2 regions of the Noviherbaspirillum sp. genome follow, and region 2 is predicted to be linked to the other one. Evidence: predicted binding sites of a transcription regulator. Region 2 holds the regulator's gene; the other holds the start of a gene.

Region 1 (14,835 bases), on a different contig from region 2:
TCGCTTGCTTGAATATCTCCATGCCCACCATCGTCATCCGCCAGCAGCTTGACGCCGATCCAGAGCAACAGCAGCCCGCCGATAACTTTAAGGAAAGCAACCTGCAGCAATGTCACTGCGAATGCGATCAGGACCACACGAATAGCGATTGCACCGAACGTGCCCCAGAGGATGCCCTTGGTACGGAGGTGTGGCGGCAAATTTCTGCACGCTAGGGCGATCACGATCGCGTTGTCTCCGCCCAGCAAAATATCGATGAGAATGATCTGGCCGACAGCGACCCAGTTCAGGTTAAGTAGAAAATCCATGCTTGCCTCGAAATGTTGTGGACGAAATAATACGGGGAGCTAATGCCCCCCGCAAGTTGTGCCTTGTACGTATTGCATTCACCGGGACTGCTTTCGACATGCAGTCCGATTGGTCGCCAAGGGTGTCAGCGACCGATCGTAATTACAGGACCGACTTCAACAAACGTCCCATTTCGGACGGATTCTTCGTGACCTTGATGCCGCAGGCCTCCATGATTTCCAGCTTGGCTTCCGCGGTATCGGCACCGCCGGAGATCAGCGCGCCGGCATGGCCCATACGCTTGCCCGGTGGAGCTGTGACGCCAGCGATAAATCCGACGACCGGCTTTTTCATGTTGTCTTTGATCCACTCCGCCGCGTTGGCCTCATCCGGCCCGCCGATCTCGCCGATCATGATGACAGCGTCGGTATCGGGATCATCGTTGAACGCCTTCATGACATCAATGTGTTTCAGGCCGTTGATCGGGTCGCCGCCGATACCGACCGCGGACGACTGGCCAAGGCCGAGCGCCGTGAGCTGACCGACTGCTTCATAGGTCAATGTACCGGAACGTGACACAACGCCGATGCGGCCTTTCATATGAATATGGCCTGGCATGATGCCGATCTTGATTTCATCGGGAGTGATCAATCCGGGGCAATTTGGACCCAGCAGCAATGTTTTGCTGCCCGACTTGGCCATGCGGTCCTTCAGTGCCAGCATGTCACGGACTGGAATGCCTTCGGTGATACAGATGGCCAGATCGAGTTCGGCTTCGACCGCTTCCCAGATAGCCGCTGCGGCGCCGGCGGGTGGTACGTAAATGACGGACACCGTGGCGCCGGTTTTCGCCTTGGCTTCGGATACATTGGCAAATATCGGGATGCCTTCGAAATCCTCGCCTGCTTTCTTCGGATTGACGCCTGCGACGAAGCAGTTCTTTCCATTCGCATAGTCACGGCACATGCGGGTATGGAATTGACCGGTCTTGCCGGTAATACCTTGGGTGATGACTTTCGTGTCTTTGTTGATCAGGATCGACATGGTTATTCTCTTTCGAATCGGTTGGGGATCAGTCCTGCGCTGTGCGCGGCGTCTTCCCGCAACAATATTTTTTATTTTCCGTTGGCCGCAGCGACAACCTTTTGCGCAGCTTCTTCCATCGTGTCGGCCGAGATGATCGGCAGACCGGAATCGGCCAGCATCTTTTTGCCGAGGTCTTCGTTGGTACCCTTCATGCGCACCACCAGCGGCACCTTCAGTGAGACGGCCTTGGATGCGGTGATCACGCCTTCGGCGATCACGTCGCAGCGCATGATGCCGCCGAAGATGTTGACCAGAATGGCTTTGAGGCCTGGGTTCTTCAGCATGATCTTGAAGGCTTCGGTGACTTTCTCCGCTGTCGCACCGCCGCCGACGTCGAGGAAGTTGGCGGGTTCGCCGCCGAACAATTTGATCGTGTCCATGGTGGCCATCGCGAGACCGGCGCCGTTCACAAGGCAACCGATATTGCCGTCGAGCGAAATATAAGCAAGATCGAACTTTGATGCCTCGACTTCCGCCGGGTCTTCTTCCTCAAGATCACGCATTTCGACGATTTCCGGATGACGGAACAATGCGTTGGAGTCGAAGTTGAATTTCGCGTCGAGCGCGATCACTTTGCCGTCGCCGGTAAGGATGAGCGGATTGATTTCCGCCAGCGATGAATCTGTTTCCCAGTAAGCGGTGTACAGGCCCTGCAATTGTTTGCGCGCGTCGGCGATCGAGCCCTGTGGCACGCCGATCTTGGCGGCGATTGCATCTGCATCGGCATCAGTCAGGCCGGTCGCCGGATCGATAATGACCTTGTGAATCAGTTCCGGATGTTTCTCGGCGACCTCTTCGATATCCATGCCGCCTTCGCTGGATGCCATCAGTACGACCCGCTGGCTGAGGCGATCGGTAACCATGCTGACATACAGTTCCTTCTTGATGTCCGCGCCTTCTTCGATCAACAGACGCCGAACTTTCTGGCCTTCCGGTCCGGTCTGATGCGTGACGAGCTGCATGCCCATGATGGCGGACGCATATTCTTTCACCTGATCGAGCGACTTGGCCACCTTCACGCCGCCGCCCTTGCCGCGACCGCCCGCATGAATCTGTGCCTTGACGACCCAAACAGGGCCTCCAAGCGTTTCGGCCGCCTTGACCGCCTCATCGACGGAGAAGCACGGGATACCGCGCGGAACCGTCACTCCGTATTTACGGAGGATTTCTTTGCCCTGATACTCATGGATCTTCATGCGAGCTTCCCTTCAGACGCTTATGGAAAAAACAAACTGGTTGATTAAGTGGGTTCTGACCCGGTGGGTTCGGATGCGGTCGCCGCTTTAACGGCCCACCGCGGGTAGTACTGAGCGACCGCTGCGCCATCGGTGCGCAATGCGTGGCAGCGGTCGAGTTGAAACGGTTTATGGTTTTGGTTATCGGCACCGGCACCGTCGCGGGTATCAAGAACCTCGCCGGCGAACGCCTGAACGGCTGCGGTCGGCAACACCTGCGTGAGTTCCGTCAGATGTGTGCACCCTTGTATCCCGGACAATCGCTGCCGGACCCCGTCCCGAAAGCCTTTCATCAGGTTGAGGCCGATCAGCTTCTTATAGGCCGGACCGATCGTATCGCAATAATCTGGATAAGGAACTGCGTCGGACACTGCATGGGCATCGACGACGTTGAACTGCAGATCAATGGTCAATCGCAGCCAGAGGTCGTGTACGGGCGCGCCTGCGGGCCTGACTCCGGATGCGAGCCTGGATTCGCGTGTTTTGATATCGGTAATGTGAGCGTCAAGATCCCACAATCCATCGTCGCGAGCGAACGCATCGACCTGGATTGCGCGAGTGTGCTTGAGAGCACGGCGGGAATTCGACGGAGGTAGGGGCATAACGGCCAATGCCTGTGGTGTGGCAACAAAAAGCCGCATTTGCGAGTCGCTGCCGCAGTTTCTACGGCAACAGCCGCTCATGCGGCGCTGCAAAAACCATCGAAGTGTAGCACAGGTCGAAAGCTTAAAACCACACCAATAATTTCTGGCTGGTACATTTGGAGGTGCGACGATTTGCTTGCACTATGACAAAACGGAGTGGGTGGAGAACCACGAGCGCACGAATTAATCCGAGCTTTCGCCTGCATGACGCATGGCACGCTGGATGGAGGTGAGGGAAAACCCGCGCTGCTGCAGAAAACGTATTTGCTTTGCGCGTTCCGTGGGATCTACGGGTGGTGAGTTGAATTTTTTGCGCCAGACTTCCAGCGCTCGGGCGACTTCGCTTTCAGCGAGATCCGACTTGATATCAGCGAGGGCATCCGCTTCTATCCCGTGGCTCTGCAACTCGGAAAGAATACGGCTGTTGCCGAAGCGATTGGCGCGGCGATGAATGAGAGATTCGGAGAAGCGCGCTTCGGAAAGCAACTTGGCTGCTTCGAGATTGTCCAGCAAGGCTTCTATGTCATCGCCTTCCTGCGCATAGCGCGCCAGCTTACGTGACAGTTCGAAGCGACTATGTTCCCGTGCCGATAAATACTTCAGGGCTCGCGCTTTCAGACTCATTTGCAGTTTTGCCATGGTTTTCCGAAAACACGAGCCCTTCTCACGTGAAGTAATCGTTAATGCTTGAAGCAGCTTCGGTGCATTCTAGGGGCGATGCGCCGGTAAAGGATTCAAAAAGTTATTCAGATGCCTGATTGGCCGTTGCAGCCAACTCCCGGACGCCAAGCGATGCGCGAACCTTGTTCTCGATTTCGCGTGCGAGTTCCGGATGCTCTTTTAAATAGGTACGGGCATTATCCTTACCTTGTCCGATCCGCTCGCCGTTATAGCTGTACCACGCACCGGATTTTTCGACGATCTTCGCTTCCGATCCCAAGTCGAGGATCTCACCTTCCCGCGACGTGCCTTCGCCATAAAGAATATCAAAGTGTGCCTCTCTGAAGGGAGGTGCAACCTTGTTCTTGACGACCTTGACCTTTGTTTCATTGCCGATCACTTCGTCGCCAGACTTGATCGAGCCGGTGCGACGAATGTCCAGACGCACGGATGCGTAAAACTTTAATGCATTGCCGCCGGTTGTAGTCTCGGGGTTACCGAACATCACACCGATTTTCATGCGGATCTGGTTAATGAAGATCACCAGGGTGTTTGTTCTGTTGATGCTGCCGGTCAGCTTGCGCAATGCCTGCGACATCAAACGCGCCTGCAAACCTGGCAGGGAATCGCCCATGTCACCTTCGATTTCGGCGCGCGGGGTTAGTGCCGCAACAGAGTCGATCACCACCATGTCGACGCTGCCCGAGCGCACCAGCGCATCAGTGATTTCGAGGGCTTGTTCGCCGGTGTCCGGCTGGGAGATCAACAAGTCGGACAAGTTGACGCCGAGTTTTTGTGCGTATACCACGTCAAGCGCGTGTTCCGCATCGATAAACGCGCATGTGCCGCCCAGCTTTTGCATTTCCGCGATAGCCTGCAATGTCAGGGTCGTCTTACCCGACGATTCAGGACCATAGATTTCAACGACCCGTCCGCGCGGCAGGCCACCGACGCCCAGCGCAATATCCAGACCGAGCGACCCGGTGGATACAACTTGCACTTCTTCGGCCACCGCGCCGTCGACCATGCGCATTACCGAACCCTTGCCGAACTGCTTTTCGATTTGTGCCAATGCCGCGGACAGCGCCTTGCTTTTGTCCGAGTTAAGGGCGGATTTTTTGTCGTCCATGAGTGCCTTCTTTCGACGGTTGGATAGAGGAAGACGTAAACCAGAAGCGATGCAAATTTAGCGTATCTACGGTTTTCGTCACAACCAATACTGTATAAAAAAACAGTGATTTATGCAAGCAAAGATTCTCGATTTGCGAGAAAAGTTTACTAAGCTGAACAGTACCGGCATCTCTTTCTGCCTTGCTGGCATGAATGAAACACAATAGACTAGACTCAGTTTAATTCGATTGCTTTACGCCAACATGCGCATCCTGCTTGCGGAAGACGACAGTGTACTCGCCGATGGTCTGACACGCTCATTGCGCCAGTCCGGTTATGCGACCGATTGCGTGAAAAATGGCGTGGAAGCCGACACGGCCCTGTCCACCCAGGATTTCGATTTGCTTATCCTCGATCTTGGGCTGCCCAAGATGGCCGGACTGGAAGTATTACGGCGCCTCAGGGCGCGCAATTCTCGTCTTCCTGTCCTGATCCTGACCGCCAGCGATTCGATCGAACAGCGGGTCAAAGGGCTCGACTTGGGCGCGGATGATTACATGCCGAAGCCCTTTGCCTTGTCCGAGCTGGAAGCCCGAGTCCGTGCACTGACCAGGCGTGGTGCAGGCGGCGGCCCGACTGTCATCAAGCACGGCCCGCTTTCCTATGATCAAGTCGGCCGCATCGCGTACATGCACGAACAAATGCTGGATTTGTCCGCACGCGAACTCGGCCTGCTTGAAGTACTGTTGCAGCGTACCGGGCGACTGGTGTCGAAGGAACAACTGGTCGACCATTTGTGCGAATGGGGCGAAGAAGTCAGCAACAATGCAATCGAAGTGTACGTTCATCGCCTCCGTAAAAAGATTGAAACCGGGGGCGTTCGCATTGCAACCGTCCGCGGTCTCGGATATTGCCTTGAGAAGTTCGCCGACAGCCAGGCGCAGCAACAGAGCCAGCAGGCAATCCCCCCGGCCTGAGCGCGACGATGAGCGATGGCGACTCCATGCAGGCGACGGTTCCTGTCGCAAGCGATGCCGGCACGCTGGCCGACCCGTTCGATCCGGCCGAGCAAGAACTGGAGGAGCGGATCCAGCGCTCGCTGTTCGGCGAGATTCTCGACTGGATGCTGGTTCCGCTGCTCCTGCTTTGGCCGATGAGCATCGCCATCACGTATCTCGTCGCAAAATCCATCGCAAATTACCCGTTCGACCATGCGCTCGACGATACCGTTACCGTGCTGGCGCAGCAGGTAAAGGAGGTAAACGGCAAAGTGGTGGCTTTGTTGCCCAACACATCCCGCGACCTTCTGCGTGCCGACGACGTGGACAATATCTATTTTCAGATCATCGGCAAGCGCGGCGAGTATATCGACGGCGACCGCGATATGCCCATGCCGCCACCGGAAGAGGAAAAACCCCTGCCCGGCTCGGTGGTCTTCCGCAACGATGTCATGCGCGGCAACGACGTACGCATCGCGTACACCTACATCGACCTGAAGCCGCGCGGCAGCGGCAACGGCAAAGCGGAGACGGAATCCGACCTGGCGTTGGTGCAGGTTGGTGAAACCCTCGACAAGCGCGTTGAACATGCGAACGAAATCATCAAGGGCGTGATCCTGCCGCAATTCATCATTCTCCCGATCGCGTTGGCACTGGTCTGGTTCGCCCTCAGCCGCGGCCTGTCACCGCTGGCAGAGCTGCAGCGGCACATCCGCGAACGCCGCCCCGACGACCTGAGCCCGATCGACTCGCGACAGGTACCGGAAGAGATCAGTCCGCTGGTCAGCTCGCTGAACGACATGCTCGAAAGGCTTTCACAAACAATCCAGATGCAGAAGCGCTTCATCGCCGATGCAGCCCATCAGATGAAGACGCCGCTGGCCGGCATGCGCATGCAGTCAGAGCTGGCGCTGCGGCAGACCAATTACGATGAGGTCCACCGCTCGCTCGAACAGCTTTCCAAGAGTTCGGAATCGGCAACGCGGCTGGTGAACCAGTTGCTGGCGCTCGCACGGGCGGAGAACCAGACGCCGGAAGCGAAACCTTTCGTGCCGCTGGAGTTGTCCGAACTGGCGCGCAATGTCGTGCAGGATTGGGTTCAGGCATCCTTCACGCATCGAATCGACCTCGGCTTCGAACAGCCGGGCTACCCGGTGATGGTGCTCGGCAATCCGCTTACCTTGCGTGAATTGCTCAGCAATCTGATCGACAACGCGCTTCGGTACACGCCTGCCGGCGGCAGCGTCACCGTCAGGGTGGGTTCCGGAGAAGGGGGTGGTATCGCAACCCTGGAAGTTGAGGATACCGGCCCGGGCATTCCCTATGCCGAGCGGGCGCATGTGTTCGAACGCTTTTATCGCATTCTCGGCAACCAGGCCGAAGGCAGCGGTCTTGGCCTATCGATTGTGCGCGAGATCGCGCAGCAGCATGGCGCCACCGTGGATATCTTCAATAATCCGCGCAGCCATGACCCGAAATTCCCGGGCTGCCTGTTCAGGCTTTCCCTGCGCAGCGAACAGCGCCCGGACGTCATCGAGGATATAGGCTGATATGGAGACCCGCCCTTCCATCGTTCCACAACTGGCCGCTCGCAAAGCGTATTGGGTTCGGACGCGGCGAATAACCGTGGTGCTGTTATCGATCTGGTTCACAGTGACATTCAGCGTCATTTTCTTCGCGCGTGAACTTTCGGATATCTCTCTCTTCGGCTGGTCGTTTTCCTACTACATGGCCGCGCAAGGGACGATATTCATTTACGTCTTGCTGGTCGGCGTCTATGCGTGGCGCATGCCGTACCTGGACAAGATGCTGAAAGATGCGAGCGACAATGGCAAATAAGGCATTCTTCAGGCAGCTCTGCCGCTACTACGGACTCTACACATTCGGCTTCATCCTGTTTCTTTTATCGGTCGCGATCCTTGAAAAGGAAGGATTTCCCCGCGTCTGGATCGGCTATCTGTTCCTATTCTCCACAATCGTGCTGTATGCCGGCATCGGGGTTATCAGCCGGACATCGGAGGTATCCGAATATTATGTGGCCGGTCGCCGCGTACCCGCTTTCTTCAACGGCATCGCGACCGCCGCCGACTGGATATCGGCAGCGAGTTTCATCAGCCTTGCAGGCGGCCTGTACCTGTACGGCTTCGACGGCCTCGCCTATATCCTGGGCTGGACCGGCGGCTTCTGCCTCGCCGCGCTGCTGATCGCTCCCTACTTGCGCAAATTCGGCCAGTACACGATCCCGGATTTCCTGGCGGCGCGCTATGCGGGTCGCGGCAACGGAAACCTGGTGCGCCTGCTGGGCGTTTCGGCGACCATCATCGTTTCCTTTACCTACGTGGTGGCACAGATCTATGGCGTGGGACTGATTACCTCGAGGTTCACCGGCATCGATTTTTCGGTCGGCATCTTCCTTGGCCTGGCAAGCATCCTCGTATGTTCCTTTCTCGGCGGCATGCGGGCGATTACCTGGACCCAGATCGCGCAGTACATCATCATTCTCATTGCCTACATGATTCCGGTCGTGTGGCTCTCGGTCAAACATACCGGGATGCCGGTACCCCAGATCGCCTATGGCTCAGCGCTCTCCAAGCTGAGCGATCGGGAAAAAGCGCTCAACGACGACCCGAGAGAGCATGAGATCCGGGCCGTGTTCAAGCAGCGCGCCGACGAGTACGACACCAGGTTGAAGGAACTGCCCAGATCCTGGGAACAGGGACGGATCGCCGCACAGCGCTACCTGGATGATCTTCGCAGAAGCAACGCGTCGCTGATCGAAATCAAGGCCGCCGCCCGGGCGCTGGCCAACTATCCGAGAAGCGTCGAGGAGGCAAGACGACGATGGACTGACGCCCGGAACAGCAACCTCACCCATTCCATGCCCATCGTTGCCCACACCATGCCGTTCGCCGCCGAAAGCGAGGCGGCCTCCGATATCAAGCGCAACAATTTCCTGGCGCTGGTGTTTTGCCTGATGATGGGCACGGCCGGCCTGCCGCACTTGCTGGCACGCTTTTATACGACACCGTCGGTCCAGGAAACGCGGTCATCGGTGTTCTGGACGCTTTTTTTCATCATGCTGGTGTACACCACCATCCCCGCCCTTGCGGTACTGGTGAAGTACGATCTGTACACGTCCCTGGTGGGAACGGATTTTTCGTCCTTGCCGGCGTGGGTGTCGTACTGGGCCGGCGTGGACAAGGTTAATCCGCTGATCGCCATTGCCGACATCAACAAGGATGGCGTCGTGCAACTGGCGGAAATCTTCATCGACGGCGACATGGTCGTGCTGGCCACGCCCGAGATCGGTGGCCTGCCCTATGTCATATCCGGCCTCATCGCGGCAGGCGGATTGGCTGCTGCGCTATCAACGGCGGATGGACTGCTCCTGGCGATCTCGAATGCGCTGTCACATGACACCTACTACAAAGTGGTCGATCCGAAGGCATCCAGCCAAAAACGCGTCACCATATCGAAATTGCTGCTCCTCGTGGTCGCATTGGTTGCCGCCTACGCCGCATCGCTGAAGCCTGGAAACATTCTATCCATGGTCGGCACCGCGTTCTCCCTGGCCGCCTCGATGTTGTTCCCGGCACTGGTATTGGGCGTTTTCTGGAAGCGGGCGAACCAACAAGGTGCAATAGCTGGCATGCTGACCGGACTGGCGGTATGTATTTACTACATGGCGCATACCCATCCGACACTCGGCGGATCGGCAAACGGCCAATGGTTTCATATCGCGCCGGTGTCCGCGGGTATCTTCGGCGTGCCTGCCGGCATCCTGGCGATGGTGGTCGTCAGTCTCCTGACGGCGCCGCCGGATGAACGATCCAACGCACTGGTAGAGCGCATACGCACGCCTTGATCATGCACAGCATCAGTGCATCTCGATCTGGCATATTTCTTGATAACCACCTTTCCAAGATCAATTTATTTCGAAGCTATGGCCGATTTCTATGATGAGATGTACCTCGATGGCGCCGCCACCGTCCGCGAGCATTACCGTGAATTCGAAGCCTGGCTTTCTGAACAATCTCCCGAAACCATTGCCCGCAAGCGTGCCGAAGCGGACCTGATTTTCCGGCGCGTGGGCATTACGTTCGCCGTGTACGGCAACGATGCCGGGACCGAACGCCTGATCCCGTTCGACATCATCTCCCGCATCATTCCCGCCAATGAATGGGAGCAGCTCGAAACCGGGCTGGTGCAGCGGGTCAAAGCGCTCAACATGTTCATTCACGACATCTACCATGACCAGAATATCGTCAAGGCAGGCGTGATTCCGGCGGAACAGATTTTCAAGAATGCACAGTATCGCCCGGAGATGCAGGGAATTTCGGTCGCGTCCGACATCTATGCCCACATTGCCGGGGTCGATATCGTCCGGGCTGGCAAGGGCGAGTTCTACGTGCTGGAAGACAATCTGCGGGTGCCGTCCGGCGTGTCCTACATGCTGGAAGACCGCAAGATGATGATGCGGCTGTTCCCGGAACTGTTTGCCCGTTACAAGGTAGCGCCGGTTGCGCATTATCCCGATATGCTGCTGGACAACCTGAGGTCGGTCGCGCCGGTGGGCATCATTGATCCGACGGTGGTGGTCATGACGCCGGGCATGTACAACTCCGCCTACTTCGAACATGCGTTCCTGGCGCAACAGATGGGCGTGGAACTGGTGGAAGGCAGCGACCTGTTCGTCAACGACAATGCGGTCTACATGCGCACGACCCGAGGCCCGAAACGCGTCGATGTCATCTATCGGCGCATCGACGACGATTTCCTTGACCCTCTGGCGTTCCGCCCCGATTCGTCGCTCGGCGTACCGGGCCTGCTGTCGGTGTATCGCGCCGGCCGCGTCACGCTTGCCAATGCCATCGGCACCGGCGTCGCGGACGACAAATCGATATATCCGTATGTGCCGGACATGATCCGTTTCTACCTGTCCGAAGCACCCATCCTCAACAACGTGCCGACCTACCAGTGCCGCAAGAAGGCGGACCTGGAATATACGCTGGCGCATTTGCCGGAACTGGTCGTGAAGGAAGTCCACGGCGCGGGTGGCTACGGCATGCTGGTCGGCCCGGCCTCGACCAAGGAGGAGATTGAAAACTTTCGCCAGCGCGTGATGGCCAGGCCGGACAACTATATCGCGCAGCCCACTCTCGCCCTGTCCGCCTGCCCCACTTACGTCGAATCGGGCATTGCGCCAAGGCATATCGACCTTCGCCCTTTTGTACTCTCCGGCGAAACGATTTCCATGGTCCCCGGCGGACTGACGCGGGTCGCGCTGAAGGAAGGTTCGCTGGTCGTGAACTCTTCGCAAGGCGGGGGCACTAAAGATACCTGGGTGCTCGAAAAATAAAAGGGAGAAACCACATGTTGAGCCGCACCGCCGATCACCTTTACTGGATGGCCCGTTATACCGAGCGTGCCGAAAATACCGCACGCATGCTGGATGTGAATGTGCAGACGGCCATGATGCCGCAGTCCGCCGAAGCAGCCGAAAAGGGATGGCGCGCCATGCTCGGCATATCGGAATTGAATGAGGCGTTTGACGAAAAGTATGGCTTGCTGACCGCAAGGGACGTGCTGGATTTCATGGTGCGCGATCCGCAGAACCCGTCATCCATCGCTTCCTGCCTGACCCAGGCACGCGAGAACGCGCGCGCAGTGCGCGGCACGCTGACGACGGAGGTATGGGAAACCCAGAACACCACCTGGCTCGACATGCAGAGCCGCCTCAGCGGCCGGTTGCTGGAGCGGGACCCGAGCCAGTTCTTCGAGTGGGTGAAGTACCGCTCGCATCTCTCCCGCGGCGTCACCATCGGCACGATGCTGAAGGATGAGGCCTTCTATTTCATTCGCCTCGGCACCTTCCTCGAACGCGCGGACAATACGGCCCGTATTCTGGACGTCAAGTTTCACAGCGCGACCGAAGACGCTTCCGAGGACGAGGACATCGAGATCGATTTTTATTACTGGGCGGCGATCCTGCGTTCGGTGTCGGCATTCGAGATCTATCGGAAGGTGTATCGTGACGTTATCTCGCCGGAACGCGTGGCGGAACTGCTGATGCTGCGGCCCGACATGCCGCGGTCGCTGCTCGCCTGCATGGAAGAAGTCGTGGCAAATCTCAAGAACATCCGCAATGATGTATCGTCGGATACCGAGCGATTCGCCGGAAAACTCCATGCCGAATTGACATTCAGCACCATCGACGAAATCCTGGCGGGCGGTCTGCATGACTACCTGACCCAGTTCCTGGAGCGCATCTACGAGCTCGGCAACCGCGTCAGTCGCAACTTCCTGGTTCCGCTGGCGGCATAAAGGCACTATGCAACTCTCCATACGCCATGAAACGGCCTACCGTTACACAGCTCCGCTGTCGTACACGATCCAGCAACTGCGCCTGTCACCGCGCAGGGAAGCGCATCAGCGCACGCTGTCCTGGCACATTTCCACGCCGGGGCAGCGGCATGAATTCATCGATGCGTTCGGCAATCTCAGCCATATGCTCACCATCAACGGCACCCATAACGAAGTGCGCATCGTCGTCCAGGGCGTCGTCGATGTCAGGCCGCTCGACCGCGGAAGACTGACAGCGGACACGACGCTGTCACCGCTGGTATTCACCGTGCCGACCCGGCTTACTGAAGCCACGCCTGCCGTTGCCGACTTTGCGATGCGTTACCTGCCGCAAGGCGCAGGCAGCAATGCGCTGATCACCCTTGCGGAAGCCATCCGTGGCACGGTCGATTACCGCACCGGTGCAACCGCCGTCACCAGCACCGCTGCGGATGCGCTCGATCTCGGCCAGGGCGTCTGCCAGGATTACGCGCACCTGTTTCTCGCCTGCTGCCACGTACAAGGCATCCCTGCGCGGTATGTCTCCGGCTACATCGATCCGCAGAACACGGCGCATGCGGAAAGCCATGCCTGGGTCGATGTCTGGGTCGACGAGCCCGGCTTCTCCGGTTGGGTGAGCGTCGATGTCACCCATGCTCAATTTGCAGGTGATTCGCTGTGCCGGCTTGCAATCGGCCGCGACTATGACTCGGCCGCACCCATCCGCGGCGTGCGGCATGGCGGCGGCGTCGAATCCCTGACCGTTGAAGTGGATGTGTTGCCGATCAGCACAGCAAGCTGAAACATGTTGTCGAAGTATTTCCAATACGCATGAGCACAGTACGCTTCCTGTAAAATCCGGGTTTTGCGCCTCCTACTTCGCGATCATGACTTATTGTGTCGCCATGCGCCTCGATGCAGGCCTGGTTTTTCTCTCCGATTCGCGCACAAATGCGGGTGTCGACCACGTCGGCACCTTCCGCAAAATGACCGTGTTCGAAAATCCCGGCGACCGGATGATGGTGTTGATGACCGCCGGCAACCTGTCGATTTCGCAATCGGTGCGCCAACTCATTACCGAAGAAAACGGCCCCGGCGGCAAAAGCATCTGGACGGCCGAGTCGATGTACGAAGCGGCACAGATCATCGGTGAAGCGGTGCGTACCGTTCACAAGCGGGATGCACACACACTTGAGAAGTTCGGCATCGATTTCAATCTGAATATCATTTTCGGCGGCCAGATCAAGGGTGAGCGCTGCCGTCTTTTCCAGATCTATGCGCCCGGCAATTTCATCGAGGCGCATAGCGAAACCAGCTACTTCCAGATCGGCGAGGCAAAGTACGGCAAGCCGATCATCGACCGTGTCGTCAACCCGTCCACCTCCCTGAACGAGGCGGCGAAATGCGCGCTGATCTCAATGGACTCGACACTGCGCTCGAACATCTCGGTCGGCCTGCCGCTTGACCTGCTGATCTATGAAACCGATCAGCTTGCCGTCACGCGCTTTGTCACTATTGATGAAAAAAACAAGTATTTCCAGATGATCCGAAACACCTGGGGACAGCAACTCAAGGCGGTATTCGAAGGAATTGCCGACCCGGTCTGGGATGCGGCGCCGGAAGCGGATGCCGATGTGAACACTTTGTCGGCCGCGAACTCCCGCAGTCAGCCGATCCGGGTACTGCCGCCGGCGGGCGCCGCGACCACTGTTGCCCCCGCCGCACCGCAAACACTGGCACAGCAACCGGGCAGCAATCGGCAGCATTAACCGTGCTGCATGACAAGTCACCACCGCGGCGTTCCTTTCTCCTTCAAGAACAAGGCGCCTCGCGGCGACAGCTTGCATAGCAGGCGGTGTCGGAACCGTAACACAACGGTATAGCCAAACAAAAACCGCTGCAGGATTGCTCCATGCAGCGGTTTTTGTTTAACCGGACGAAATCAGATCACGACGGTTTGCGCCTCGTTGCCCTGGCGCTCGCGGATCTCGCCAATCCGGCTGACGCTTTCGCCCGCCGCTTTCAATTGCGCCATGGCGGCGTCGGCGTTTTCCTTTGCCACAATCACCACCATGCCGATTCCGCAATTGAACACGCGGTGCATTTCCGCATCCGCCACGCCGCCGTGCTGCTGCAGCCAGCCGAAGAGCGGCGGCATGGTCCACGCGTCACGATGCAGGACCGCAGTCAAATTACCTTGCAGTACGCGCGGCACATTTTCGACCAGCCCGCCGCCGGTGATGTGCGCCATGCCCTTGACTTCCATTGCCTCGATCAGGGCAAGCAGCGGCTTGACGTAGATGTGTGTCGGCTCCATCAGGACATCCGCAAGGCGGCGACCGTGGAAATCCGCGTTCAGGTCGGGCTGGGCGACCGAGATGATCTTGCGGACGAGCGAATAGCCATTCGAATGCGCACCGGAGGACGCAAGGCCGAGGACCACGTCGCCGGGCACGATCTTGCTGCCATCGA
Region 2 (14,835 bases):
TAAGCGGGTGTGATGCACTAATGCTTGAATGCAACCACGACAAGGCCATGCTTGCCAATTCCAGCTATCCTTGGTCGCTCAAGCAACGCATCGGAGGCAGCTACGGCCATTTGTCGAACGAGACTGCCGCGGAGATCCTCGCAGGGCTCGACATCTCGCGTTTGAGGATAGTCGTCGGCGCGCACCTTAGCCAGCAGAATAATACGCCAGCGCTCGCGCAACAGGCACTTTGCAGTGGGCTTGAAACCAACCCTATGGGAGCACCGGTGGAGGTGCGGATCGCATGCCAGGAAGAGGGATTCGATTGGATCGAGCTTTCCGGCCAGGCGTGATGTGGAATTCAGAAACGGGAGCGCCAAAAAAAAGCCGACCAAAAGGTCGGCTTTTTGATTCCGATATCCGAAATTACTTGGATGTCGTTGTGTCAGTTGCTGCTGGTGCCGGAGCGGCTGCTGCAGGAGCGGCTGCTGTGGTATCGGCAGCAGGTGCTGCAGGAGCGGCTGCGGCAGGGGCAGCAGCGTCAGCGGCAGGCGCTGCAGGGGCAGCAGCGGCAGGTGCTTCGGCAGCAGGAGCTGCAGGTGCCGGTGCGGCAGCAGCAGGTGCTTCAGCAGGAGCAGGAGCAGCAGCTTCTTCTTTCTTGCTGCAAGCGGCCAGTGCAACAGCAGCCATCAGGGATGCGATCAACAGAGTCTTTTTCATGATTTTCCTTCAGAGATTTTTTATAAAAAATATTGCGATGAATAATTACCGGTAATTATCGCTCTATGGGGTGTTTCAATAACTTACCCGGCGGTAATGCTGCATTGCGGTAGATTGAAAACTTCCCAACTCGCAATTATAGCGAGTTTTTTTCCTGCAAGACAGGCGGCGGTTGCGTTTTGGTAAGGGTTTGTAACGCTGTTGTCTTTGGACGGGTTTATCCGACCAATATCCATCCATCTTCATGCCAGGCATGCAGGGTTTCAATCGCATCAGGCGATAAGGCACGAATTGCGGGGCCGTTCAGCCGACGTTCGTCGGCAAGCGCAGCAAGCAGCGTCTTGTCGTTTTTATCGGTAACGAGTGACTCTCCATTGATGAAAACGAATTTGCCACGGTAAAGCATGCGGGTTTTCCGCGACAGCACTACACCGTTTTTGCTCGCCACTTTCTTGAATGCCGCGAGTGACATCGGTTGGGATGGTGGATCGAAAAATACATTCGCTTTCGGCTCCGATAAATATTCGCCAAGGAAAATGCGAACGTCATCATCCGTAAATTCAACCTTCGCAAGTTCGGCAGCGACCTTGTCAAACATAAGGTTGCTAATTTCGGCAGGACGATTTGTTGCCTTGAGGTCCGGGTCCGTATAGCGACCCGGCAGGTCAATGGAATCCGCCATGAACTGCAGGAATGCTTCGCCAAGTTCCTGGTAGGACGGAGCCCTGAACCCGATCGAATAGGTCATGCATTCACCAATCGCAACGCCGTCGTGCGCATATTGCGGCGGCAAATACAGCATGTCCCCCGGTTCAAGAATGAATTCCTGTTCAGGCTGGAAATTTTTCAATATCTTCAGCGGTAGGTCGTTGATCAAGGAAAGGTCATCCTGGGCGCTGATTTTCCATTGCCGCTTGCCATGGGCTTGCAACAAAAATACGTCGTACGAGTCGAAATGAGGGCCAACGCCGCCGTTGTCGGTTGCATAGCTGATCATCAAGTCGTCCAGCCGCGCGTCGGGAATAAAGCGGAACTGGTTCAGCAAGGCGTTTGCCGACTCTGAATGAAGATTGACGCCTTGAACGAGAAGTGTCCACGCCTTCTGCTTCAGTTTAGGCAAGCGATCAAAGGGACCGTTCTGCAAATGCCATTGATTGTCGACAATCGAAATCAGCCGTGATTCGACGTCGTCTTCCGATGCCAGGTTAAATAATGCGTCGCGCTCGATCAACGGTTCAAATGCGGGGAAGGCCTGACGAATCAAGAGCGGTTTCTTTTGCCAATAATCCTGCAGGAATCGCTGCGGAGACAGGCCGCCGAGTAGTGTGCTTTTTTTCATGTGCGCATTATATAGGCCGGCCGGTACAACGTTCACCGTGCCAGGCACCGACGAATGCTCGTCGTATCAAAAGGTATAATCTTTCGAATACCATGGAAAGGAATCAATATGAAGATTGCCAAGAACACCGTAGTGACGCTCCACTACAAACTCTCAGATGCGCAAGGCAATCTGATTGAGGAGAGCCGCGAGCCGATGGTCTATCTGCACGGCGGATACGAAAACACGCTGCCCAAGATCGAGGAAGCGCTGGAGGGCAAGGACGTAGGCTACGAAACCACCATTCAGGTCGAGCCGGACGATGCGTTTGGCGAATACGACGCTTCGCTTGTCAAGATCGAACCGCGCAATCGCCTTCCGGAACCGCTCGAAGTCGGCATGCAATTCGAGGGTACGCCCGACGGCGCCGATTCTGCCGAAGGTTCTCTGATCTTTACTGTGACGGATATTGCGGACGACAAGGTGGTGTTGGATGGCAATCATCCGCTTGCCGGCATGGCACTGCGCTTTGATTTGAATGTGGCGGAAGTGCGTGCCGCAAGTGACGAAGAAATCGCGCATGAGCATGTGCATGGCGCGCACGGCCATCATCATGATAGCCAGGACGACGAAAGCAGCGACCACTATCGCAGCCGTCCGATTCATTAAAACCTGCGGAATGGAAGCGGCCTACCGCCGCTTCTGCTATTGGCCTGCAGGCATGGCGGATTTCATTCGGCTGGTTGATTTGCTGACGATGAAAAGCGCTGCCTCTGTCGGATCGACATTCACTTTGGTCCATGGCACCCCGGCTTCCAGCACCCCGAGATCGCCGCGCCACCGAATGCTCGGCTTGATTTTTTTGGGCACGCCACTGTGGCCGTGAATGAGCAGTGTCTTTCCCTGAAATCTGGTGCTGTGCGTAAGGATTTGCTTGCGCAATTCCGCAAAGCCATCGTGTTTAGCCGGCCCGCGATTGACTGGCGCGAACGGATTTCCGCTGCTGAATAGCACCACGCCATCCATTTTCCGAAGCGAGGCATAGGTAAATACCCTATGCAGCCACTCGCGATTTGCAACGACGCGATCCTCGAATTCACTATTGCGCCCTGCATCAAGCAAAAAGTGGTTATTGTTTTCGGGTGCATTCACCGTGGCGAACAGGATTCCATTCACTTCCCAGCGTGCATTTTCTCCATAGTTGCGGAATTTCGCCGTTGCTGACTGACGAACCAGCGGAAGGCGCGAGCCGCCGAGCGAAAATTCATCAGTGAAGAATAATTCCCTCAGCCGGTTCAGCCTGCCTATGGCAGCTGACCGGCCATTTGCATGCCTGCAGCCTGTCCAATCACTCCCTGCGAGCGATACGATCACGCCATTCTTGGCGCTGTCCAAAAGCGCTTTGCGTCGCTGATACAGTTCGTCGCTGCAGGGCTCTTCCGATGCCTTGATGCCATTCGCGACTACGAATGCGAGATTGTCGGCATCGGATTCGCTGATCGCCTCCCGCAAATCGGTTTCCTCCGTCATCGTCCGATCGGGATGCGCAACAACGCCGAAGCTAAATGTGTCCGTTGCAGCGGCCGGACCGATCCACAGGGATACGCTGCATGCAAAAAGCCCGAACAAGAAGTGCGCTTTCATCTTATTGATTTTTGGCGAGGCTCTTGAGGCGATAGAGTGCGTCCAGCGCTTCCCTTGGCGACAGGGCATCAGGATCGATGTCCGACAAGGCTTGTGCCAGTTCCGAGACACCATCCTGCGTCGCTGGTTCGTCATCCGCCGGCTCGGTCGACTGCATGCTGCTGGCAAACAGGTCGAACTGCGGCGTGGCCTGTACCGATTGCGCTTCGAGCGCGGCAAGATGCTTGCGAGCGGCCCGAATGACCGATTGCGGCACGCCGGCAAGCTGGGCCACTTGCAGACCGTAGCTCTGCGATGCCGGGCCCGGCTGCACCGCGTGCAGGAACACGATCTTGTCCCTGTGCTCCACCGCGGACAGGTGCACATTGGCGGCGGTCGGATGCGTTTCCGGAAGTTGCGTCAGCTCGAAATAGTGGGTCGCGAAAAGTGTATAGCTGCGGGTGTTTTCTATCAGGTGCCGGGCAATCGCCCACGCCAATGCAAGGCCGTCGAAAGTGGACGTGCCGCGCCCGACTTCATCCATCAGCACGAGGGATTGCGAAGTCGCGCCATTGAGGATGGCTGCGGATTCGGTCATCTCGACCATGAAGGTTGATCGCCCGCCGGCAAGGTCGTCGGCTGCGCCGATGCGCGTGAAGATACGGTCGATCGGCCCGATGGTCGCGCTGGCGGCGGGCACGAAACTCCCGACATAAGCCAGCAAAGTGATCAATGCCACCTGCCGCATATAAGTCGACTTGCCGCCCATGTTTGGTCCGGTGATGAGCAGCAGCTTGCGTTCCTGGTCAAGCCTGCAATCATTTGCGATAAAACGCTCGATCTGATTCTCAACTACCGGATGGCGACCCTGTTCGATGATGAGTGCCGGTTCGGAAACCAGGCTGGGCGGACACCAGTTATTGCGCATGGCGTGGACGGCGAGGGCAACCAGCGTATCGAGTTGCGCCATCGCGGCGGCGATGTCCTGCAGAATGCTGATATGCGGCGCGAGGTCGTTGAGGAGCTTTTCGTACAAAAACTTTTCGCGTGTCAGTGCGCGCTCCTGGGCCGACAAGGCTTTGTCCTCGAACGCCTTCAGCTCGGGCGTGATGTAGCGCTCCGCATTTTTCAGCGTCTGGCGCCGGCGATAGTCGTCCGGCACCTTGGCTGTCTGGCCATGGGTCACTTCGATGTAGAAACCGTGTACCTTGTTGTATTCCACCCGAAGGTTCGCAATTCCCGTCCTGGCGCGCTCCCGGCCTTCCAGCTCCACCAGGAACTGTCCCGCGTTTTCCGACAGGCCGCGCAGCTCATCCAGCTCCGCATCGAAGCCCCGCGCAATCACGCCACCGTCGCGCACCATCGCCGCAGGTTCCGGCGCAATCGCCCGTTCAATCAGGTCCAGGCAATCATGCGGCGTCGCCAGTGCCTGCTGCAACGCTGCGAGCAAAGAAGCATCCGCATCCTTGTTGCAGATTTCCACGCAGTCGCGCAGAGACGGCAATTGCTGCAGTCCGCCTCGCAGGCCTGCCAGGTCGCGTGGCCTGGCCGAAAGGAGGGCGACGCGGGTAGTGATGCGTTCAATGTCCGGCACCTGCGCCAGCGTGGCCGACAAACTGGCGGACGCATCCGTGCGCATGAGTGCATTGATCGCTGCCTGGCGCGCCTTGGCAATCGCTTGGTCACGGCGGGCATGATGCAGCCAATTCCGCAGCAAGCGGGACCCCATGGCCGTGCGGCAGTGGTCCAGCTGGGAAAACAGGGTTGGCGATGTTTGGGAGCCGTCCTGGCCGCGAATGGTTTCGGTCAGTTCCAGGTTGCGCCGGGTCGCCGCATCGAGACCAATGAATTCGTTTTCGGATTCGACGGAAAGGGTTCGGACATGCTGCAGTCCTTTTCCCTGGGTTGATTGCGCGTAGCGGAGGAGGGCGCCACCGGCGCCGATCGCGGCGCTCATCTGATCGGCGCCGAATCCGGACAGGCTCGCGGCGGATAGCTGTTCGCACAGCGCCGTCTCGCCGCTGCGCATATCGAAGTGCCAGCCTGGAACGGCTGTCACTTTACCCGTCACGATATGCTTTTCCATGGCTTGGGCATCATCGGCAATCAGTACTTCCGCCGGTGCGATGCGCTCCAGTTCCTGCTTGACACGATCATCCACCGACCTGGCATCGCCGGAAATTTCCATCAGCTTGAGCGCGCCGCTGGCCATCGATAGCCAGGCGAGGCCGAGAGTCATTGCCTTTCGGTTGGACACCGGGTAAATCGCCAGCAAAGGCCGTTCCGATTTTTCCGGCAACAGGTCGGCATCGGTCAAAGTGCCCGGGGTGATTACCCGAATCACTTTTCGTTCTACCGGCCCCTTGCTGGTCGCCGGATCGCCGATTTGTTCGCAGATCGCTACCGACTCGCCGTACCGAACCAGCTTCGCGAGATATTGTTCGGCCGAATGAAACGGTACGCCTGCCATCTTGATGGGAGAACCGTTGGATGCGCCTCGCTGCGTCAGTGTAATGCCGAGCAGTCGTGCCGCTTTCTCGGCGTCGTCGAAAAACAATTCATAAAAATCGCCCATGCGATAAAACAGCAGCGTGGATGGGTGATCGGCCTTGATGCGCAAGTACTGCTGCATCATCGGCGTGTGCTTCTCGATTGGCTCCTGATAGCGCGGCTGAGCATCACCGGCAGTATCGGTTTGATCCGGCAAGAGAACTGGTTTTGAAGCCATTCCAACCCTTTTGAAGGCGTATTGAATAATCTGCCATTTTAACCGGCGCAGTCATTCATGGAGCACATGTCCCTCTGCGATGGTGGGGCGGTAGGCTGGAATTCAAGGAAGAGGGAACAATGAACTTCTGCACGCACTATGGCGGCAGGAGTTCATTTCATTGGCCCCAGGCGCGAAGGACCACTTCCGCGTTCCCTGTTGCGCCTGCGACTGCCGGGCTGTTAGCGCCCGCGCCCGCCGGATCGATGGGGCGGCGCGGTTTTACCACCCGGCCGGTTACTGGCGCCGGTCTTTGACGGGCCGGCCGGCTTTGCGCCGCCATGGCCGTTGCGGGATGAATTTGCCGGCGCTTTCTGCTGCTGCGGCCGTCTTCCGCCGCCACCGTTGCCGCTACGCAGTTGTATCGGTTGCGGTGTTGCATTCGGATCCGGCTCGAATCCGGCCACGACTTCCTGCGGCAGTGTTCGCTTGATCAGCTTCTCGATATCCTTCAGCAATCCATGTTCATCGACGCAGACCAACGATACCGCTTCGCCGGTCGCTCCTGCACGGCCGGTACGGCCGATCCGGTGCACATAATCTTCAGGCACGTTCGGCAGATCGTAGTTGACCACGTGGGGCAACTGATCGATATCGATCCCTCGTGCGGCAATGTCGGTAGCGACCAGCACCTGCAGACTGCCATCCTTGAATTCCGACAATGCGCGCGTACGGGCGGCCTGGCTTTTGTTGCCATGGATGGCCAGCGCCGAAATGCTTTCCTTGCCGAGTTGCTCCACCAGTTTGTTCGCGCCGTGCTTGGTGCGGGTGAATACCAGTACTTGTGACCATTGCTGCGTCTTGATCAGGTGACTGAGCAGTGGATGCTTGCGGTTGCGGTCCACCGGGTGCACCTTTTGTGCAATCACTTCAACCGTTGAATTGCGGCGCGCCACTTCAATCATTGCCGGCGCATTCAGCAAACCATCGGCAAGGGCCTTGATCTCGTCTGAAAACGTCGCGGAAAACAGCAGATTCTGGCGCTGCTTCGGCAGGGCGGCGAGCACTTTTTTGATGTCGCGGATAAATCCCATGTCGAGCATGCGATCAGCTTCATCGAGAACAAGGATCTCGATCTGCGACAGGTCCACGGTGCCTTGCTGCATGTGGTCCAGCAAACGGCCCGGTGTCGCCACAAGAATATCGACGCCGCGTTTCAGCAGCGTTATTTGAGGATTGATGCCGACACCGCCGAATATCACGGCGGAGTTCAATTTCAGATACTTGCCATAAACACGCACGCTTTCTTCGACTTGCGCGGCAAGCTCGCGTGTCGGCGTAAGGATTAATGCACGTATCGGACGGCGGGCCGCTGCCGGGTTGATGGATTTCGCTGCCAGGCGCTGCAGGATGGGCAGGGTAAATCCTGCGGTCTTGCCGGTTCCGGTCTGTGCGCCGGCGAGCAGATCGCCGCCCGCCAGAACGGCAGGAATGGCCTGGGTCTGAATTGGTGTGGGAATGGTATAGCCTTGTTCGCTGACAGCGCGAACGATATCGTCGGACAAGCCGAGCTGGGTAAAAGACATGAAAACTCAATCAGGAAGTATCGGCCTGTCGCCACTAGAGGCGCCAGTCGCAGGCAAACGGGTTAGGATGCGGAAGGTCGGATAGACAGCGGCAGGGGACTGGTTTGCAATGCCGCGTGCGCGAAGTATAACAGCGCCCGGTCTCCGCCGCTTCGTGGGATGGACGCGGCAAGCCGGGCAGTTGTGAAGCGGGCAGTTTACTTCTTGAATTGAGACAAAACATTCACCATTTGCGCGAACACCTTGGGTGTCGCTGCAATCACTTCGTTCTTGTAAAGGTAGTCGGATTCTCCGGCGAATGTTCCGACGATGCCGCCGGCTTCGGTGACGAGCAGGGAACCCGCCGCCATGTCCCAAGGCTGAAGGCCGCGCTCGAAGAATCCATCGAGCCTGCCTGCCGCGACGTAGGCAAGATCCAGGGCAGCAGCCCCAGGACGGCGCAGGCCCGCGCACTTCTCCGTCATGATCCGAAACATCTTGATGTACTCCTCCAATCCGTCACCATTCCGGAATGGAAATCCGGTACCAAGCAATGCATCCGCCATCTTGTCGCGGCGACTGACGCGAATGCGCTTCTCATTGAGATAGGCGCCGCTGCCCTTTGTTGCCGTGAACAGGTCGTTGCGGGTCGGATCGAAGATCACTGCCTGTGTAATGATGCCGCGCTGCTGAAGCGCAATCGATACGCAGTATTGCGGGAAGCCGTGGATGAAATTCGTAGTGCCGTCAAGCGGATCGATAATCCAGACATTGTCGTTTTCATCATGGAGATTGCTCGATGCGCCGGTTTCTTCGGCAAGGATCGCATGATCCGGATAGGCTGTTTTGAGGACGTCGATGATCGCCTGCTCTGCCGCTTGGTCCACTTCCGTCACGAAATCATTGTGCCCTTTCTGGGTCACCTTGATACGGTCTATGTCGAAGGAGGCGCGATTGATGATCGAAGCGGCACGGCGGGCTGCCTTGACCGCCGTATTGAGCATGGGATGCATAGAGGTTCCGTTAAAATGGCGGCACCGTAGCCTTCTGCCGCACGGAACCGCATATATCGATTAATGAGCGAAGCGGCAACGAAGGCGTGTGCCCCCGACCGCAGATAACGCTATTTTAAATGAACCTGACTCAAACTAGTACCGATCTGTCCGACCGGCTGCGCTTCGTGCTGGTTGAAACCAGTCACCCAGGCAATGTCGGCGCCGCTGCCCGGGCGATAAAGACAATGGGGTTTTCCCGCCTCGTATTGGTCAATCCGCGCTTCGCCGATGTTGCGGAACACGAGGAGGCCATCGCATTTGCAAGTGGCGCGTCGGATGTGCTGAGCGCCGCGAAGGTTGTCGGGTCGATCGAAGAGGCGTTGGACGGGTGCAATTTTGCGGCGGCCTTGAGCGCCAGGCTGCGTGAATTCTCGCCGCCAGTTCTGACGCCGCGCATGCTTGCCAGTCAATTAACTGTCGAATCAGGATTGCAGGCCGCCCTCGTGTTTGGCAATGAGCGCTACGGATTGCCGAATGGCGTTGTTGAAAAATGCAATGCTTTGATCAACATTCCGGCGAATCCGGCATATTCCTCATTGAATCTTGCTCAGGCGGTGCAGGTGCTGGCGTATGAATGCAGCATGGCTGATATCGGAACTGATACCGGCGGGTATCCTGTTTTAGCGTCCTCACCTATTGGCTTTCATGGTCAAGCGGCCAACATTGCGCAAATAGATGGAATGTATGCACACCTTGAAGAGGCACTCATTGCGATCGATTTCCTGGATCCGGATAATCCGAAAAAACTGATGCCGAGGCTGAAGCGTCTATTTTCGAGAACGCAGCTGGAAACGGAAGAAGTCAACATCATCCGCGGCATCGCTACACAGATTTTGCGAACGCGGCCGCGGTAAGGCGATTGTAAAAGCCATTAGCCCCAAGCTCGTAACAAACCAACCGCAAGGCCTTCGAGAGCAAAATCTTCTTGACCGGATGCAACCCGAATTGGCTTGAAGTCAGGATTTTCAGGCAGCAACTCGATCAGCGATCCGGTTTTCTTGTAGCGCTTCACCGTGACCTCATCCCCGAGTCGTGCGACGACGATCTGGCCATTCTTGGCGGAATCCGCCTTTTTGACCGCCAGCAGGTCACCGTCCATGATTCCGATATCGCGCATCGACAGGCCGCGTACCTTGAGCAAGTAATCCGGCTTGGCAGGGAATAGTGAAGGATCCACTGCATATGTTGCTTCGACATGCTCTTGTGCCAGGATCGGAGATCCTGCAGCCACCCGGCCGATTAGCGGCAAACTCAGTTGCATCAGTGAAGCATGGGGAAGGGACATCTGCTGGCCGCCGCGCTTTGGTGCCTCGCCTGTCGCCATGTCGAGCAGGCGGATTCCGCGCGAAGTGCCGGGTGAAATTTCGATTGCCCCTTTGCGCGCCAACGCCTGCAAATGTTCTTCAGCGGCATTGGCAGAACGAAAGCCGAGTTCAGCGGCAATCTCGGCACGGGTAGGTGGGAAACCGGTATTGTCGATGGCTTCCCTGATGAGATTCAAGATCTGTTCTTGGCGTGCAGTAAGTTTAAGCATGGCCGTATTGGCTTCCTGGAAGCGCTGTTTGTAATGACAGCCTGTATTTTTATACAGTACACACCGCTTTGCAAGCAACTTCGCAATTTCATTGAGAATCGGAGCGTTTGCGTTATATAAGGCATTGAATGCATTGAAATTTACCGGATTTCAGGTTATCATCGCCGGCTTTCCTCTTCCCACACTCGTCTTGACGCCGGGGTGGGCGATTATTCAATCTGTCCTAAGGAGATTACATGCGTCATTATGAAATCGTATTTATCGTGCATCCTGATCAAAGCGAGCAAGTGCCCGCAATGATCGAGCGCTACAAAGGTATTGTGACCACACGCGGCGGCAAAGTGCATCGCGTTGAAGACTGGGGCCGTCGCCAGATGGCTTACATGATCCAGAAGCTGGCCAAGGCCCACTATGTTTGCCTCAATATCGAATGCGACAGCGAAACGCTGGCTGAAATCGAAACCGGATTCAAGTTCAATGACGCCGTTCTGCGTCATCTGACAGTCAAGATGAAGAAGGCCGAAACTGCACCTTCGCCGATGATGAAGGCCGTGCAGAAGGAAGATGCTGTCAAGACTCAGCGAGCCGAGGCGCCGGCTGCTTAATTCGCGGCGTATTGCGGTTTGGGGAGCGTGAATCAGCTTTGCCTGGTTGCCACTATTGCCGAGCGCGATGTATTGCGCTACACCCCGGCAGGCATCCCGATCGTGTCGGCAAAACTGCTGCACGATTCGGAACAGGTTGAAGCGGGTGTACCCCGCTCGGTGACGTTTGAGATTTCTGCGCTGGCAGCAGGCGAAATCTCCGGACGGTTCAACCAGGCGGAACTAGGCAAACCTTTTCGGTTCACCGGCTTCCTTGCACGCAAAAACCGCAACAGCAAAAGTCTCGTATTCCATATTGCCGATTTCGAGGCAATCACATAGATCACTAGATACAGGAGCCAATCATGGCATTCGGTAAAAAATTCGATAAAAGCAAGCTCAAGCAAAAGCGCCAGCAGCAAAACCCGCTGTTCAAGCGCAAAAAATTCTGCCGTTTCACCGCAGCGCACGTGGAACAAGTGGATTACAAGGACGTTGATACGCTGAAGGACTTCGTTCAGGAAAACGGCAAGATCATGCCGGCACGCCTGACAGGCACCAAGGCGCATTATCAGCGTCAAGTCGATACGGCCATCAAGCGCGCTCGCTACCTTGCGCTGCTGCCGTACACCGATCTGCACAACGCGTAATTAACGGCTTGAATTAGGAGAAAAACATGCAAGTCATTCTGTTGGAAAAAGTCGTTAATCTCGGCAATCTCGGTGAAGTGGTCCGTGTCAAGGACGGTTACGCCCGCAACTTTCTTATTCCTAAGCGTATGGCCCGCCGTGCGACGGCGGCTGCAGTTGCGGAATTCGAGGCAAAGCGCGCCGATCTCGAAAAAGTCGCAGGCGAGAAACTTGCAGCTGCGCAAGCTCAAGGCGAAAAGCTGAACGGCCTGTCGGTCAAAGTTTCACAAAAGGCCGGCGTTGACGGGCGTTTGTTCGGCTCAGTAACCAACTACGACATCGCTGAAGCGCTGACTAAGCAAGGCTTCCCGGTTGAGAAGGCGCAGATCCGTATGCCGCAGGGCCCATTGAAGGTTGTGGGCGATCATGGCGTGTCAGTTGCTCTTCACACGGATGTGGTTGTTGACGTTACGATCTCGGTGGTTGGCGAGCAGGCTTAATCACTTGCAGTTCAGTAGCAAATGCAAAGAAGCCGGGATTTCCCGGCTTTTTTGTTGACCTTCTGCAAAATATTTCCAATGTTGCAGGTCAGAAAAACTCTTCAATATTCCGCCCCTTCCAACTCTTGGCAGTAGGGCGAGCAGGTATAATTCGCGCCATGAACAACCGCGCCGATCCGCAACTTGAATCCCTTCGTGTACCGCCGCATTCCATCGAGGCAGAACAGTCCGTTCTCGGTGGGCTGCTGCTGGATAACGCCGCGTGGGACCGCATCGCCGACTTTGTGCGCGATGACGATTTTTACCGATACGATCACCGTATTATTTTTCAACACATCGTCAAACTAATCAACAATACCAAGCCGGCGGACGTTATCACCGTGTTTGAGGCACTTGCCAGTTCGGGCAAGGCAGAAGAAGTCGGCGGTTTATCGTATCTGAACGCGCTAGCGCAAAATACGCCATCCGCAGCCAACATCCGTCGCTATGCTGAGATCGTTCGTGACCGCGGCGTTCTACGCAAGCTGATCACGGTTTCGGATGAAATTTCCGGACAGGCTTTCAACCCGCAAGGCAAGGAAGTCAAACAGTTGCTGGATGAAGCGGAATCAAAGATATTTGCCATCGCGGAAGAGGGGGCACGAGGTGCCCAGGGTTTCCAGGAAATCCAGCCGCTGTTGACGCAGGTAGTCGAACGCATCGACGAGCTTTACAACCGCGACAATCAGAACGAAATCACCGGCGTGCCGACCGGATTCGCCGATCTGGATCGCATGACCTCCGGGCTTCAGCCGGGTGACCTGGTCATCGTTGCCGGTCGTCCGTCGATGGGTAAGACGGCCTTCTCCATCAACATTGGCGAGAATGTCGCCATCGAAAGTGGTTTGCCGGTCGCCGTGTTCTCCATGGAGATGGGCGGCACTCAGTTGGCCATGCGCATGCTCGGCTCGGTGGGGCGTCTCGATCAGCACCGGTTGCGGACCGGGCGATTGGTTGATGAAGACTGGCCGCGGCTGACGCATGCGATTCAGAAGATGAACGATGCCCAGTTGTATATCGACGAGACCCCGGCTCTGAGCTCGATCGAATTGCGCGCGCGCTCGCGACGACTGTCACGCCAGTGCGGCAAGCTCGGCCTGATCATCATTGACTACCTGCAGCTGATGTCCGCCAATTCCGCTGGTGAAAACCGTGCGACCGAAATTTCGGAAATTTCACGAAACCTGAAGGGCTTGGCGAAAGAACTTCATTGCCCGGTTATCGCATTGTCACAGCTGAACCGCTCCCTTGAACAGCGGCCCAACAAGCGTCCGGTGATGTCGGATTTGCGGGAGTCGGGCGCTATCGAGCAAGATGCCGACGTGATTCTGTTTATTTACCGGGACGAAGTCTACAACCCGGATTCGCAGGACAAAGGCACAGCCGAAATCATTATCGGTAAGCAGCGTAACGGCCCGATCGGCACTGTGCGCCTGACATTCCTCGGCCAATACACGAAATTCGATAATTACACCGGCGGCCAGGCAATTTTCGGCGGCGAATAGCGATCGTTAGTCCGGCTTCCGACAATGGATGCCTGAGCGGAGAACAGTCGCGGATTAAAGACATATATCAACTAAGAGAGTGCTTCCATGTTTGGACGTTTAATGCCCACCGAGGGCAAATTTTTTGACCTGTTTGTTCAGCACGCCGACCTTTGCGTCAAAGGGGCCAAGGAAATGGTCGCATTGATGACAAACTTCGACGACCTGGAAAATCGAGTGCATGCAATCGAGGGCATCGAAAAACAGGCGGACAAGGTGACCCACACCACGCTGGACATGTTGCACAAGACATTCATCACGCCGTTGGACCGTGACGACATCCACCAGTTGATCACGCGCATGGATGACATCCTGGACTTGCTTGAAGATGCCGCCCAGACTATTTCCCTATATGACATCAAGGCAATCACGCCTGAAGCCAAGCGGCTGGCGGAGCTCTGCCTTGGATGTACTGAGAAGGTAAAAGCCGCGGTCTCGCTTCTGAGCAATATGGACAACTCCAGCCAGATCCTGCTCATCTGCGAGGAGATCGATCGCCTGGAATCGGATGCCGACCATGTGATGCGTGCAGCCATGTCGAAACTGTTCCGGGACGAACCGGACGTGCGCAACCTGATCAAGCTGAAAGCGATTTACGAAATTCTCGAGACCGTGACCGATCGTTGCGAGGACGTTGCCAACATTATTGAAGGCATCATCGTGGAAAATGCGTGATGTGTCTGAACAGGTAGCGCAGACGTGATGCGGAGCGGCCATTGACAGTGATATCAATGGAGGTTATTGGCCGGGAGGTCCGCACATTGTGAATTTGTAAGACTCAAATCAGAATAAGACATTACTCATGAACACCCTCGAGATCAGTATCTACACGCTTGGCTTTCTGATCGCATTGGCCCTGATATTCGACTTCATGAACGGTTTTCATGACGCGGCCAACGCAATTGCAACCGTCGTTTCCACCGGTGTTCTCAAGCCCCAGACGGCAGTGGCGATGGCGGCATTCTTCAACGTAATCGCCATTTTCTTTTTCCAGCTCAAGGTGGCAACGACAGTCGGAAAGGGAACCGTCGATCCGGC

Evidence for each region. Region 2 encodes LexA, which represses DNA repair genes until DNA is damaged. Its sites were predicted from a motif close to ACTGTATNNNNATACAGT; they were not measured.
Region 1: the regulator LexA is predicted to act here: its motif matches at 5,132-5,149, upstream of recA (recombinase RecA).

The regions. Positions count from the first base shown of each region.
Region 1 covers NZ_DAIUCO010000020.1:2,046-16,880, forward strand. The annotation lists gene V7080_RS04030 (TerC family protein) at 1-308, opposite strand, end outside; gene sucD (succinate--CoA ligase subunit alpha) at 451-1,332, opposite strand; gene sucC (ADP-forming succinate--CoA ligase subunit beta) at 1,404-2,570, opposite strand; gene V7080_RS04045 (DUF2889 domain-containing protein) at 2,615-3,211, opposite strand; gene recX (recombination regulator RecX) at 3,437-3,892, opposite strand; gene recA (recombinase RecA) at 3,996-5,042, opposite strand; gene V7080_RS04060 (response regulator transcription factor) at 5,287-6,000, shown strand; gene V7080_RS04065 (sensor histidine kinase) at 6,009-7,571, shown strand; gene V7080_RS04070 (DUF4212 domain-containing protein) at 7,573-7,860, shown strand; gene V7080_RS04075 (sodium:solute symporter family protein) at 7,850-9,886, shown strand; gene V7080_RS04080 (circularly permuted type 2 ATP-grasp protein) at 9,965-11,380, shown strand; gene V7080_RS04085 (alpha-E domain-containing protein) at 11,395-12,345, shown strand; gene V7080_RS04090 (transglutaminase family protein) at 12,353-13,165, shown strand; gene V7080_RS04095 (peptidase) at 13,251-14,132, shown strand; gene purM (phosphoribosylformylglycinamidine cyclo-ligase) at 14,306-14,835, opposite strand, start outside.
Region 2 covers NZ_DAIUCO010000082.1:3,027-17,861, reverse strand. The annotation lists gene V7080_RS11590 (MBL fold metallo-hydrolase) at 1-332, shown strand, start outside; gene V7080_RS11585 (hypothetical protein) at 406-699, opposite strand; gene V7080_RS11580 (cupin domain-containing protein) at 917-2,038, opposite strand; gene V7080_RS11575 (FKBP-type peptidyl-prolyl cis-trans isomerase) at 2,147-2,686, shown strand; gene V7080_RS11570 (hypothetical protein) at 2,723-3,661, opposite strand; gene mutS (DNA mismatch repair protein MutS) at 3,663-6,275, opposite strand; gene V7080_RS11560 (DEAD/DEAH box helicase) at 6,590-7,933, opposite strand; gene V7080_RS11555 (inositol monophosphatase family protein) at 8,131-8,925, opposite strand; gene V7080_RS11550 (RNA methyltransferase) at 9,045-9,821, shown strand; gene lexA (transcriptional repressor LexA) at 9,839-10,501, opposite strand; gene rpsF (30S ribosomal protein S6) at 10,738-11,106, shown strand; gene priB (primosomal replication protein N) at 11,134-11,427, shown strand; gene rpsR (30S ribosomal protein S18) at 11,451-11,735, shown strand; gene rplI (50S ribosomal protein L9) at 11,762-12,214, shown strand; gene V7080_RS11520 (replicative DNA helicase) at 12,373-13,758, shown strand; gene V7080_RS11515 (DUF47 domain-containing protein) at 13,846-14,472, shown strand; gene V7080_RS11510 (inorganic phosphate transporter) at 14,600-14,835, shown strand, end outside.